DNA from 2 places in the Clostridium sp. LY3-2 genome. Region 1 is predicted to be linked to the other one. Evidence: riboswitches for the same ligand, from Rfam matches in the RefSeq annotation. Region 1 holds a riboswitch; the other holds the start of a gene.
What was found. Region 1 has a riboswitch for thiamine pyrophosphate ahead of thiW (energy coupling factor transporter S component ThiW). Riboswitches for the same ligand answer to the same signal wherever they lie in the genome.
Positions count from the first base shown of each region.

Region 2: it holds a riboswitch for thiamine pyrophosphate, as region 1 does, so the genes downstream of both, tenA (thiaminase II) here and thiW (energy coupling factor transporter S component ThiW) in region 1, are expected to answer to the same signal.

Region 1 is NZ_JAMDLQ010000013.1:15,000-21,127, reverse strand. It holds gene thiE (thiamine phosphate synthase) at 1-503, opposite strand, end outside; gene thiM (hydroxyethylthiazole kinase) at 490-1,314, opposite strand; gene thiD (bifunctional hydroxymethylpyrimidine kinase/phosphomethylpyrimidine kinase) at 1,330-2,133, opposite strand; gene thiW (energy coupling factor transporter S component ThiW) at 2,157-2,654, opposite strand; TPP riboswitch at 2,773-2,875, opposite strand; gene sdaAA (L-serine ammonia-lyase, iron-sulfur-dependent, subunit alpha) at 2,934-3,812, opposite strand; gene sdaAB (L-serine ammonia-lyase, iron-sulfur-dependent subunit beta) at 3,815-4,495, opposite strand; gene M4I33_RS03550 (hypothetical protein) at 4,646-4,981, opposite strand; gene M4I33_RS03545 (hypothetical protein) at 5,152-5,649, shown strand; gene M4I33_RS03540 (hypothetical protein) at 5,673-6,128, shown strand, end outside.
Region 2 is NZ_JAMDLQ010000014.1:153,361-159,488, reverse strand. It holds gene M4I33_RS04680 (FAD-dependent oxidoreductase) at 1-335, opposite strand, end outside; gene M4I33_RS04675 (DMT family transporter) at 414-1,448, opposite strand; gene M4I33_RS04670 (DEAD/DEAH box helicase) at 1,769-3,202, opposite strand; gene thiT (energy-coupled thiamine transporter ThiT) at 3,265-3,861, opposite strand; gene tenA (thiaminase II) at 3,871-4,533, opposite strand; TPP riboswitch at 4,651-4,758, opposite strand; gene hydF ([FeFe] hydrogenase H-cluster maturation GTPase HydF) at 4,805-5,992, opposite strand; gene hydG ([FeFe] hydrogenase H-cluster radical SAM maturase HydG) at 6,008-6,128, opposite strand, start outside.

The DNA.
Region 1 (6,128 bases):
TCAAGCTTTATTCCGCCTATCCCATAAACAGGTATCTTTACTTTATTTCTTATTTCTTTTAAAGTTTCTATACTTATAACGCTAGTATCTTTTGTAGAGGTGCTATAAATTGCGCCGCACCCTAAATAATCAGCGCCAGATTCTAAAGCTTTAATGCTTTCTTCTAAAGTTTTAGTTGAAACACCTATTATTTTTTCTAAACCTAAGATTTTTCTAGCATCTTTTGAGTCCATATCGTCTTGTCCTACGTGCACTCCGCCTGCATCTATAGCTAAAGCAACATCTATCCTATCATTCACTAAAAGAATAGAGTTAAACTCATCGCATAAATCTTTTAATTTTCTTCCACGCTCTACCATAACTTTAGTAGAAACATCCTTATCTCTATATTGAACTAAAGAAACACCAGCCTCTAAAGCTTCTCTAACTTTTTTAAGTAAAGAATCAAACTCTAACCTGTGGTCAGTTACTAAATATATTTTCTTATCTTTAAAATTCTTCATATTTTACCTTACCTCTTTTTATAATTTCTTCGTCAGTTAAAATAGATAGCTTATCTAAAGTTTCATATTTAAACTTCATAAGTCCAAAATCTTTACTTATCTCTTCTCCAAATTCTCCTGAAATCCCCATAGTTAAAAGAGCCTTAGTACACCCAAATATAAGATTTTCTCCTAAATCTTTACCGCACTCTACTGAAAGCATACCTCCAAGCATACAGCCAGTCCCAGTTATTAATGAAAGTTTTGATACCCCATTATTTATTCTTATTTCTCTAAACCCATCAGTTATATAATCTTCTTTACCTGTTATAACTATTATTGTTTTCTTTTCTTTTGAATAAGCTCTTAAATCTTTTCTAAGTTCTTCTGTGTAGCCTGAATCATCCATAGAGTCTATCCCTATAAATTCACTTTTAAGACCTAAAAGATTTTTAACTTCAGTTAAGTTCCCCTTAATTAAAGTTACTCCTATATCTAATAATTCTTTTACTAAATCTCTTCTAACTTTAGTAACGTGACAACCTACAGGATCTAAAACTATAGGAATATTATTTTCCTTAGCCTTTTTTGCTCCTTTTAATATGCTATCTGCCTTTTCACAGCCTAAAGTTCCTATATTTATATGAAGACAGTTAGATATAATAACGCCCTCTTCTATTTCGTATAAATCATCTATCATCATAGGTTTTCCACCGTATGATAATATAGTTTGAGCTACATCATTCATAGTAACTGTATTTGTAATTGAATCTACTAATGGGCTTGAAACCTTAAACTTTTCTGCATTTTTTAAAATATCTCTTAATTCCATACCACTTAATCTCCTTTATAATAAACCAGATTTTTTATATAACTCATAGAAATGATTAGTAGGACCTACCCCTTTTCCAAGTTCAATTCCATGTTCTATAGCAACTGTAATATATCTTTTACCTGATTTTACAGCTTCTTCTATACTCATCCCTTTTGCTAAGTTTGCGGCTATAGCTGATGATAACGTGCATCCTGTTCCGTGAGTGTTTTTAGTATTTAATCTTTCTTGTTTATAATAAGTAAACTTCTCTCCATCATATAAAAGATCAGTTGCATCGTCTTCTAAATGACCACCCTTAACTAAAACGTATTTAGGTCCAAGTTTTTTTAAATCTAATGCAGCTTCTTTCATATCTTCTAAAGTTTTTATTTCTCTTCCTAATATCTCCTCAGCTTCTGGAAGGTTTGGAGTTATAAGAGTTGCTAAAGGAAATAATTCTTCTATTAAAGTATCTTTAGCGTCTTCTGATAATAATTTAAATCCACTTTTTGAAACCATAACTGGATCTACTATAACTTTAGGAAGATTTTCTATATTTCTTAAAGATTTTCCTATAGCTTTTATTGATTCTATCTTTGAAACCATTCCAATTTTTACAGCATCAACTCTTATATCATCAAATATAACTTTTATTTGATCTTCAATCATATCAGGCGTTATATCTTGAATTGAAAAAACTCCTTGTGTGTTTTGCGCTGTAATTGCTGTTATTACGCTCATCCCAAAAACTCCATTTGCTTGAAATGCTTTAATATCTGCTTGAATTCCAGCTCCTCCTGAACTATCTGACCCTGCTATTGTAAGTGCTCTGTACATCTAAATCACCTTATCCTCTCAATTTATGTTTCTACATTTTTAAAAATATTTTCTATACTCTTTGACCTTAGTAGTAGATATGCTATTAATGCCCCTACTAAAGAACTGCTTGAAAACGGAATTATATAAATTAATAATCCAGCTTCCTTTCCCATAAGAAAAGCCGCTACAGGATATGCTATTAATGCGCCTATAATCCCAGTTCCAATAAACTCTCCAAAACACGCTACAATCTTACTTTTATATTTTTCATATAAAAGTCCGCTTAAAAAGGCTCCTATCATACTTCCTGGAAATGCTAAAAGGCTTCCTGTTCCTAAAATATTTCTAATAAAAGAAGCTATAAATGCATTTCCTAAAGCATAGAACGGTCCTAAAAGCACAGCTGATACAACATTTACAAAGTGTTGCATAGGAGATACTCTAGCTCCTAAAATAGGAATTGAAAAACTTCCTAAAATTACAGCTAAAGCTATTAAAAGCCCACTTAAAGCTAACTTATAACTCTTACTCTTTTCTATAAAAACATCCCCTTTTTCGATATTTTTAAAAATTAATTCTAAAGATATAAATTTCTTTAACAAAAAAAGTAGTTAGCCTTAAAAAGGTTAACTACTTTAAAATATCTAAATAACTTTATTTACTAAAATAGTTCTTCCCTACGCTGGCACTATCCAAATCAGGTATTGAGGGTTTAGGAAAAATCCAATCTCAGCTTTTAAAAGCTCCCCTAGAATTAATTTCTATTTACTTTTACTATTTTATGATATACCAAATTTTGTTTTAAGTCTACTTAAATACTAATCATCACCAAAAACTTTTCTTTTAAGTTCAAGTCCAGCTTCTGTAACTGCAACTCCTCCAAGTCCTGTTTCTCTTAGTGATGGTGGAAGTTGTTTTCCTACTCTATACATAGCTGTAACAGTATCATCAAAAGGAATTTTTGACTCTACTCCTGCCATTACTAAATCAGCTGTGCAAAGTGCACTTACAGCACCTGCTGCATTTCTTTTAGCGCAAGGAATTTCAACAAGTCCAGCTACAGGGTCACAAACTAGTCCTAAAATATTTTTTAAAACTATAGCACCAGCGTCTAAGCTCATCTTAACAGTACCACCCATCATATGAACTACAGCCGCAGCTCCCATAGCAGCAGCTGACCCACACTCAGCTTGGCAACCTCCTTCAGCTCCTGAAAGAGTAGCATTCATTCCTATTATAGTTCCAACTGCAGCTGCTGCAAATAAAGCATCTACAAGCTCATCTTCAGTTTTATTAAGCTTAGCACCTGCTGCAAGAACAACAGCTGTAAGTATACCACAAGACCCTGCTGTAGGACATGCAACTATTCTTCCCATAGAAGCGTTAACTTCAGATGATGCAAGGGCCATAGCCATAGCCATAACTGTAGTAGTTCCAGTTAAAGTTTCTCCTCGCTTTAAATATTCGTTTATTTTATATCCATCTCCACCTATAAGTCCACTTACAGAATAAACTTCAGTTTCAGTTCCTTCTGTTACTGCATCTATCATAACTTTAAGGTTTCTTCTCATCTTTTCAAATATAACTTCTCTATTTTCACCTGCATTTTGCATTTCACTTAAAAGAGCATACTCACTTAAAGAAATACCTTTATCTTCACATATTTTTAAAAGTTCTTCTCCACTTCTAGCTACCATTATTATTCACCGTCCTTAACAGGGTTTATCATTATTACTCTACTTATATGTTCTAATACTTTTATCTTATTTAATGTCTTTTGATCTAATTTATTATCAAGTTCGAAAACCATATTAGCGCCCTGTCCTTTTTGTCTTCTAAAAACGCTCATATATGCAATGTTAATTCCTTCATCATAAAGTAATCTAGTTACTTTTGAAACTACTCCTGGAACATCTTCTTGAGATATTATTAATGTTGGATAATCTCCAGTAAATTCTACTTTATTTCCATTAACTTCAGTCATTTTAATGCTTCCGCCACCTATAGAAGAACCAACGACTTCTCTAGTTTCCCCTGATACAGTCTTCATTATAAATCTAACTGTGTTTGGGTGAACATCTCCTAAATCTTCCTCTCTAAAAGAAAATTTTAATCCTCTTTCTCTTGCTATATCCATAGCTATTCTTAATCTTTTATCGCTAGGTTCCATCCCTAAAATCCCAGCAACTAAAGCTCTATCAGTTCCGTGTCCTTTGTAAGTTTTTGCAAAAGAACCATGAAGACCAAATACAACTTCAGAAACTTCATCACCAGCTACAGCTCTTGCAACTTTTCCAAGTCTTGCAGCACCAGCTGTATGAGAACTTGAAGGTCCTATCATTATAGGTCCTAATATATCGAAAACTCCAACATTATTCATAGTCTCACCTCATCTATTTGTATCAAATTTTGTCTATTTTTATCTATCTATAGTTTAATCTATTAACCTTGCTTTTATCAAGATAATAAAAAAATATCCTTGCTTAAAATTTAAATAACTTTAAAGCAAGGATATTTTAGATTTAATAATTTATTTTTTAATCTCTATAGAACTAGTCTTTTTAGGAGTTCCAAATAACCCCTCATACATAAGTTCAAAACCACCATCATTCATTTTTATGTCTGAATCGTCGTTTACATAAAAGTTATTCATAGTAGTTGTTATAAGTTCAAACTTTTGAAGATTATTTTGATCTAATAATACATCATAAAGGTAAGCTAAGTGGTCTTGTAAGTACTCTTGCATTTCTCTTACTTCTTCGTCAGTTAACTTTCCTTCATCATAAAGCTTTTTAGCTGGACCATTTCTAAATATAAAATAGGCTGAAGCCTTAGTAATATTTTTAATATAATCTTTTGTCTCCATTAATAAACACCTCAAAATTTTATTTCTTATTATTTATTTAACTATAATAATATAAATAAAACAAGATATTGCATTTTTTTACTTTAAATTATATTAACATTTCGTTAATATAATTTATTTTATTTTGAGTTATATTATAGATTGGAAATCAATTTTTAGGAGGGCTTATTATGAACCCATTATTTTTCACAATATTTAAAATTTTCCTTATATTAACTATGATTTTTGTAGTAGTTAAATCAATTTTTGTAACAAAAGAAGCAAGCAAGGATGGAAGTGCAGATAAAATAAACATGTTTTCTGGTATAGGACTTATTAACATATTCTTATTATTAGTACTATTTATTCCTTTAATCTATGTAAGTACAAAAGGACAAAAACTTTTCACATTTGATAATATTTATCTTTTATTCTTTTTAATATTTATTTTATACCAAATTTACGTAAACACTAGAATTTTACTATATAAAAATGGTATCCTAGTGATGGGTCAATACATTAAATACAAAGACATAAAAAAAGCTAGAATTGATGATTGTAAAATCGGGAAGACAGTTATGCTTTTAACAACAACTGGCGGTATGTCATTTAAAATTGGTAAGAAAGATGATGACAAATTAAGAGAGGTAATAAAGAATCATAAAATCCAATTGGTTAAATTTGATTAATAGCTTTTAGTAAAGGAGGATAAATGATACTTTTTACTTTAGGGGAAGCTTTTATCTTAATACTTATAGGGGTCTTAGTCGGTAAAAGCGCATATATGGAGTTTACTCTTAGACGAAAGGAAAAACCTGTAATAATTCGTTTTTTCGGTACTCCATTATTTTTTAACTTAACTATAATTTTAATAATTTTACTTCCAACTATAATAAAAGATATTATAACAAAAACTAGTATATTTCATTTAGGAAATTTATATGTTTTATTAATAATAATCTTTTTAATTTATCAATCATATGTTTCATCAGAAATATTAATATTTTCACATGGAATATTTTATTTAGGGACTTATATTAAATATGAAAATATTAAGAGAATTGAATTAGTTCAAGTAAAAAACAAATACTCAATCGAGGTTGTAGGTTCATTTTCTCTTATGAACGTAAATTTAAATTTAGAAAGCGCTACTAAATTTTATAAACTT
Region 2 (6,128 bases), on a different contig from region 1:
TTTGAAGGTTTTATATTTAAATCCCAATTTTCTTCTTTATCAAAATTATCAGCTGCATATCTTTTTAATGAAGCTATAGCCATAGGACTCTTTCCTTCGTTCCATTTACACTCTTTTTCACAAGGGTGAGCACAAATTCTACCTAGGCTTCCTGGAATAAAAAGCTTTTCCCTTATTACCTTTATAGCTTCTAATCCCTTATCTTCTTTTATTAATCTTATATATTTTTTAACGTCAGTATGCATAGGACAAGTTGCAACGCAGGCTGCATCTGAATCTCCCATACAGTTATCAACTATATTTTTCATATTATCTATTATTTCTTTTTTTAACATAAATCAAACTCCTAAAATTAACTAAATAGCTCTATATAAATAAGAATCATAAACTCCTATAGAATTTTTTTTTATAAATTACATAATATTTTCACTATCTAAAGTTTCTGTATTCTTTTTACCAAAGTTTTTTGGATCTATTGCAAAAATAAATACTCCAAGTACAATTACAACTCCCCATAAAACTAAACTTCCAGTTATTTTATTTCCAAATAAAACTGCACTAAATATTATTACCCATAAAGCGGCTGTACTATTTAAAGCAGTTCCCATAGCAGCACCGATTAAATCAACTGCTTTATACCATGAAAGATAAGTTATAGCACCAAGTATAGCTATTCCTGCATAATTAAATACCATTCCTGACTTTACTATATATCCTGCTAATGGATATCCTCCGATTACAGGTAACACTATAATTGCATAAGCTAATGTAGAAACTAAGTATCTTAAACATAAAAATTGCTGAGGAGAAGCTTCTACGTCATCTTCACCCTTTATATGTTTCATAGCAAATCCTATAATAACGCCTTCAAGAGCCCAGCCAAAAACAGCAACAATTGCAAACATTATTCCCATGAAAAATGTTTCAGGAACATCACCTGATGGATTAAATCCAAGCATAAATGACCCTAATAAACTTACACAAATACCAAGCATAGCTCTAATAGATAATTTTTCTTTTAATATAAAATAAGAAAGTATAGCACCTACTCCAGGATAAATTACTGAAATACTTGAAGCGTATGGCGCCGTTGCGTATTTAATACTTAAAAGATAAGCACTCATACCAATTGGTGAACCTACTAAAGCCGCAATAGCTGCAGCTCTTCCCTTTTTAGTCTTAAATAAAAGATAAAATACATGCTTTAACTGTTTACTAAACAATAAAACTAAAGCAACCCAAACAAAGCAAAATCCTTCGTGGAAAAATGCTGTAACTAATGGTGAAAATTCAAAAGCAGTGCTTTGAACTCCTTGTGAGGCCGCAAAACTAAAATCATTAAAAATCTTATCTAAACCAACTCTTCCCATTAAAACACCGTCAAGCCCCCAAGCTAGACCTACTAAAATACCAAACATCAAACCTTTTTTAAACTTTTTGTTATCCATAATAATTTCCCTTCTTTTGTATTATTCATTTTAAATATGTTTATAAATTTTCTTACTCATATTTTATAGCAAGTTCCATGCCAACCTTATTTTTGACCACTTTGTTAATTTTCTATCTATTTCTTTTAGATATATGTAATTATTAATTACAGTTAATCTTATACAAATTGTAATTATTGATTACAGTGTAATTATTAATTACACTATTTTATTTTTATCTGATTATATTAATTTAATTAATATCTCCTAATTTTTTCTTTATCATTTCAAATAGTTATATATTTAACATTATTTTCAAAAAAAGATAGCCAAAAATTTGGCTATCTCTTTGCTTTTTCTACCTTTAAAGTTTTTCCTTTAATCTTTTTATTTTTTAATTCATTTAAAACTATTTGACCTTTACCATTTAAAATATCAACATAAGAACCAGAATCATTTATTTCGATAACTCCAACATCATCTGATGTAATCCCTCCAATACTTAAAACAGTACCAACTATATCTATCTTTCTTATCTTTTTCTTTTTTCCACCATTTAGATAAATCTTCATAACTTTAGATTTAGCTTTTTCTCTTTTAATAGTTTTTAATGGTTTTGATTTTAAAACTTCTATATTAGCTTTATTTATAGGTAAATTATCTAAATCATCTGAGTAATTATCTATATTAAACCCTATATATTCTTCAATTCTGTCTAAATACTTATCTTCAAAAGGAGTTACAAAAGTAATAGATTTTCCTTTATTGCCGTTTCTCCCTGTTCTACCGATTCTATGAACATAAGCTTCTTTTTCTACTGGGATATCAACATTTATAACGTGTGATATATCCTCAACATCAATCCCTCTAGAAACTATATCAGTAGCTACTAAAATTCTATAATCTCCATCTTTAAAACTATTCATTTTTCTATTTCTATCTTTTTGTAAATTATCTCCGTGAATAAAATCTACAGAGTATCCTAATGCTTTTAAATAATCATAAACTTTAGCTACATTATCTTTAGTCCTACAAAAAACTACAGCTCTTTTAGGTCCTTCATTAAGTAATATATTATTTAAAGTTTGAAGTTTTAAATTCCCTTCTACTTTAACTAAGCTATGGCTTATATCTTCGTTTGATACTGATGCACCTTTAATATCTATAAGTATAGGTCTATCCATATATTCTTCGCTAAGTTTTTTGATTTCATCTTTAAATGTTGCTGAAAAAATCATAGTTACTTTTCTTTTAGAAATCCTTCTAAAAACACCTGAGATTTGACTTATAAAGCCCATATTAAACATTTCATCCGCTTCATCTATAACTAAATATTTTATGTTACTCCCCTTTAAAGTCCCTCTATCTAAGTGGTCTAAAACCCTTCCTGGAGTTCCGACTACTATTTGGCATTTATCTTTTAAACTCTTTTCTTGATCTTTAAAAGATTCTTTTCCAATTAAACTTACAACTTTAATTTTTTTATGTCTACCTATATTAGATAATTCTTCTTTTATTTGAATTGCAAGTTCACGAGTAGGGGCAAGGATTAAAGTTTTAGGAGTTTCTTCTAAAAACTCTGATCTTTCTATTAAAGGAATTCCAAAAGCTAAAGTTTTTCCGCTTCCTGTTTTTGCTTTAACTATTAAATCTTTATTTAATAGAGCTTCACCTATAACCTTATCTTGAACTTCTGTAGGCTTTAAAAACCCTAATTCATCTAATGATTTTATTATTTTTTCATTTATTTTAAATTTTATAAATTCGTTTTTCATATATATCTCCATCTTTACGTTATACTTTCTTTTGCTAGTATAACATAAAGATTTAGATAATATTATTTATTTGCAATTCTTTTTATCTTATTTATTGGTAATAAAAATAAAACTATAAGAGTTATTACACTTTCAACTCCCATACTTGAACCATTATAAATAATAGAATATAAAAGTACATTCATTCCCTTTGGTGCAAAATTTCCGAAAAATACTACACCTGAAATAATGCAAGTAACTAAACTTAAAAACATAGCTAGTCCACTTCCTAAAATGTACTTATACTTCTTATCACTTCCAAAGATACCTGAAAGTCCTAAAACCATATTTGATAAAATATAATCTAATAAAATTTGAACAGGGTGAACTACAAACCCACCAATTAAAAGTTCTAATATTCCAACTATAAGCCCTGATGTCATCCCTACCCTAGCTCCATAAATTATAGATAATAATAAAATGGGAAGCATTGAAAGAAGGGTGATTCCTCCTCCTTGAGGATACTTTATAAATTGTATAGTATGCAGTATAAATGATGCAGCGCTCATAACTCCAATTATTACAAGTTCTCTAGTTTTTAACCGCTTATTTTTAAGTTCTCTTATATAAAAGATAAATACTATTATTGTAAAAATTACTATTAAGCTATTTATAATCATTTATATCCCCTACTTAATTTTATATGCCATATCCCAAAAATTCATTTCGTGCATACATGACATTATAAATATTTTCTTTAGTTTTTCTTTTTTATCATCACTTAAATCTTTGCATTTTTCATCTACATAATCTAACCACTCTCTTGTAAATTCATCATAAGATTCATCACAGTAGATATCTATCCAAGGTTTATAAAAGTTATTTTCTAATGTATCTTTATATTTATCTCTTAAAGCTACTCCTATATAGTTATAGCTCCAAGTACAAGGAAGCACAGCTAAAGCTATATCTAAAATATCACCTGTAAGTGCAGTTCCTAACATAAAATTTGTATAGCTTGAATTGATTATATTTATCTCCATATTTTCTACTTCTTTTGGAGTAAACCCAAAGTCTTTTAAATATTTTATATGAGTTGCTGTTTCGTCTTCCATAGTACCTTCAACTGATTTATAATAAAATCTCATCTCATCCATAGTATCTGCTTTAGTTACTCCAATACAAAAAACCTTTGCATAATCTTTAAGATATAAATAATCTTGAATTAGATAATCTCTAAACTTTTCTTTATCTAAAGTTCCCTTTCCCATTTCGTCTACAAAGGGATGCTCTACATATTTATCAAATATCCCTTTTGCTTCTTTAAATAATTCATCAGTAAATTTTTTCATAAATTTTCTCCTCCTAAAAAAAGCTAGCCCTAAAACCTAATAGGACTAGCTAAATTTATGATATATGAAAAAAACAAAGGCTTTCTTTAAATAAAGAAAGCCTAAAAAAATCATAATTAAATTAATTAAAAGCTTCCCTCCGTTGGCATTATCCATATCAGGTAAAAGGGTCAGTAATTTTAAATTACCTCTCAGCCAATATTATTAGCTCCCCTAGCGTATTTATTTTATTTATTTCTAAAAACAGTATACACTAAACAAATATGATTGTCTATTTAATGTGGTCAGTTGACCTTTCTAAAATTCCAGTTAAAAATGCTAAAACTACTCCGTAATTAGTTATAGGAACATTTTTTTCTTTGCAATAGTTTATTCTGTTTATTACAGTTTTTCTATTAATCATACAAGCACCACAGTGAATTACTAAATCATACTTTTCTATATCTTCTGGAAAATCATTTCCCATTCTGTGAACTATCTCTAAATTTCCTCCCACATATTTTCTTAAAAGGTTTGGAATTTTAACCATACCTATATCTTCGTGAGATACGTTATGAGTGCAGCTCTCAGAAATTAAAACCTTAGAATTTTCTTTTAAGTTTCTTATAGCATTCACTCCATCTATAAACACATTCAAATCACCTTTTTGTCTAGCAAAAAGAATTGAAAAAGAAGTTAGTCTTATATCTTCTTTAACTATTTTACTTACCTCTTTAAAAGCTTGTGAGTCAGTTACTACTAAGTCTACATCTTTAATATCTTCAAGTGCAGATTCAAGTTCAGTATCTCGAACTACATAGCTCTTTATACCGTTATCTAAGCAATCTCTTATAAGTTGAACTTGTGGAAGAATAAGCCTTCCTTTAGGTGCTTCTGAATCTATTGGAACTACTAAAATCACTTTTCCACCATAAGGGACTAAATCTCCAATTAAGCTTTTATCTTCCTCTTCTTCTTCTATTAAATCACCTATAAGTTTTCTAAGGTCTTCTATACCTTCACCTGTTACTGTAGATGTACAGATTGAGTTTTTATTTTTACCTTTTAAGCTTCTAACAATTTCAGTATTTGCTATTTCTGATTTATTTAAAGCTACTATAAATGGAATGTTAAACTTTTTAGCTTCGCTTCTCCATCTATAAAAACTATCTAAATCCGGGCTACTTCCGTCTAAAACAAAAACTGCAACGTCTGTATTTCTTAAAACTTCCATAGTTTTTTTCTTTCGTAAATCCCCAAGCTTTGATGTATCTTCAAGTCCAGCTGTATCAATTAAAAGTATAGGACCGACTCCTATAAGTTCCATAGCTTTTTTAACTGGGTCTGTTGTAGTTCCCATAACGTCTGAAACTAATGATACGTCTTGGTTTAATATACAATTCATAAGTGAAGATTTTCCGCTATTTGTGTTACCGAAAATAGCAACGTGTTTTCTATTTGCATTTGGTGTACTGTTCATACTATCATCTCCTATTTATAAGAAAAGATCTCTTTCACCCTTTTGTAATCTTTCTATATTGTTTTCTACTATTTTTTTAGTCTTTGGGTCTTTAAGTTCTGAAGCTACTTTTTTTGCAGAGTTTATAGCTTTTTCT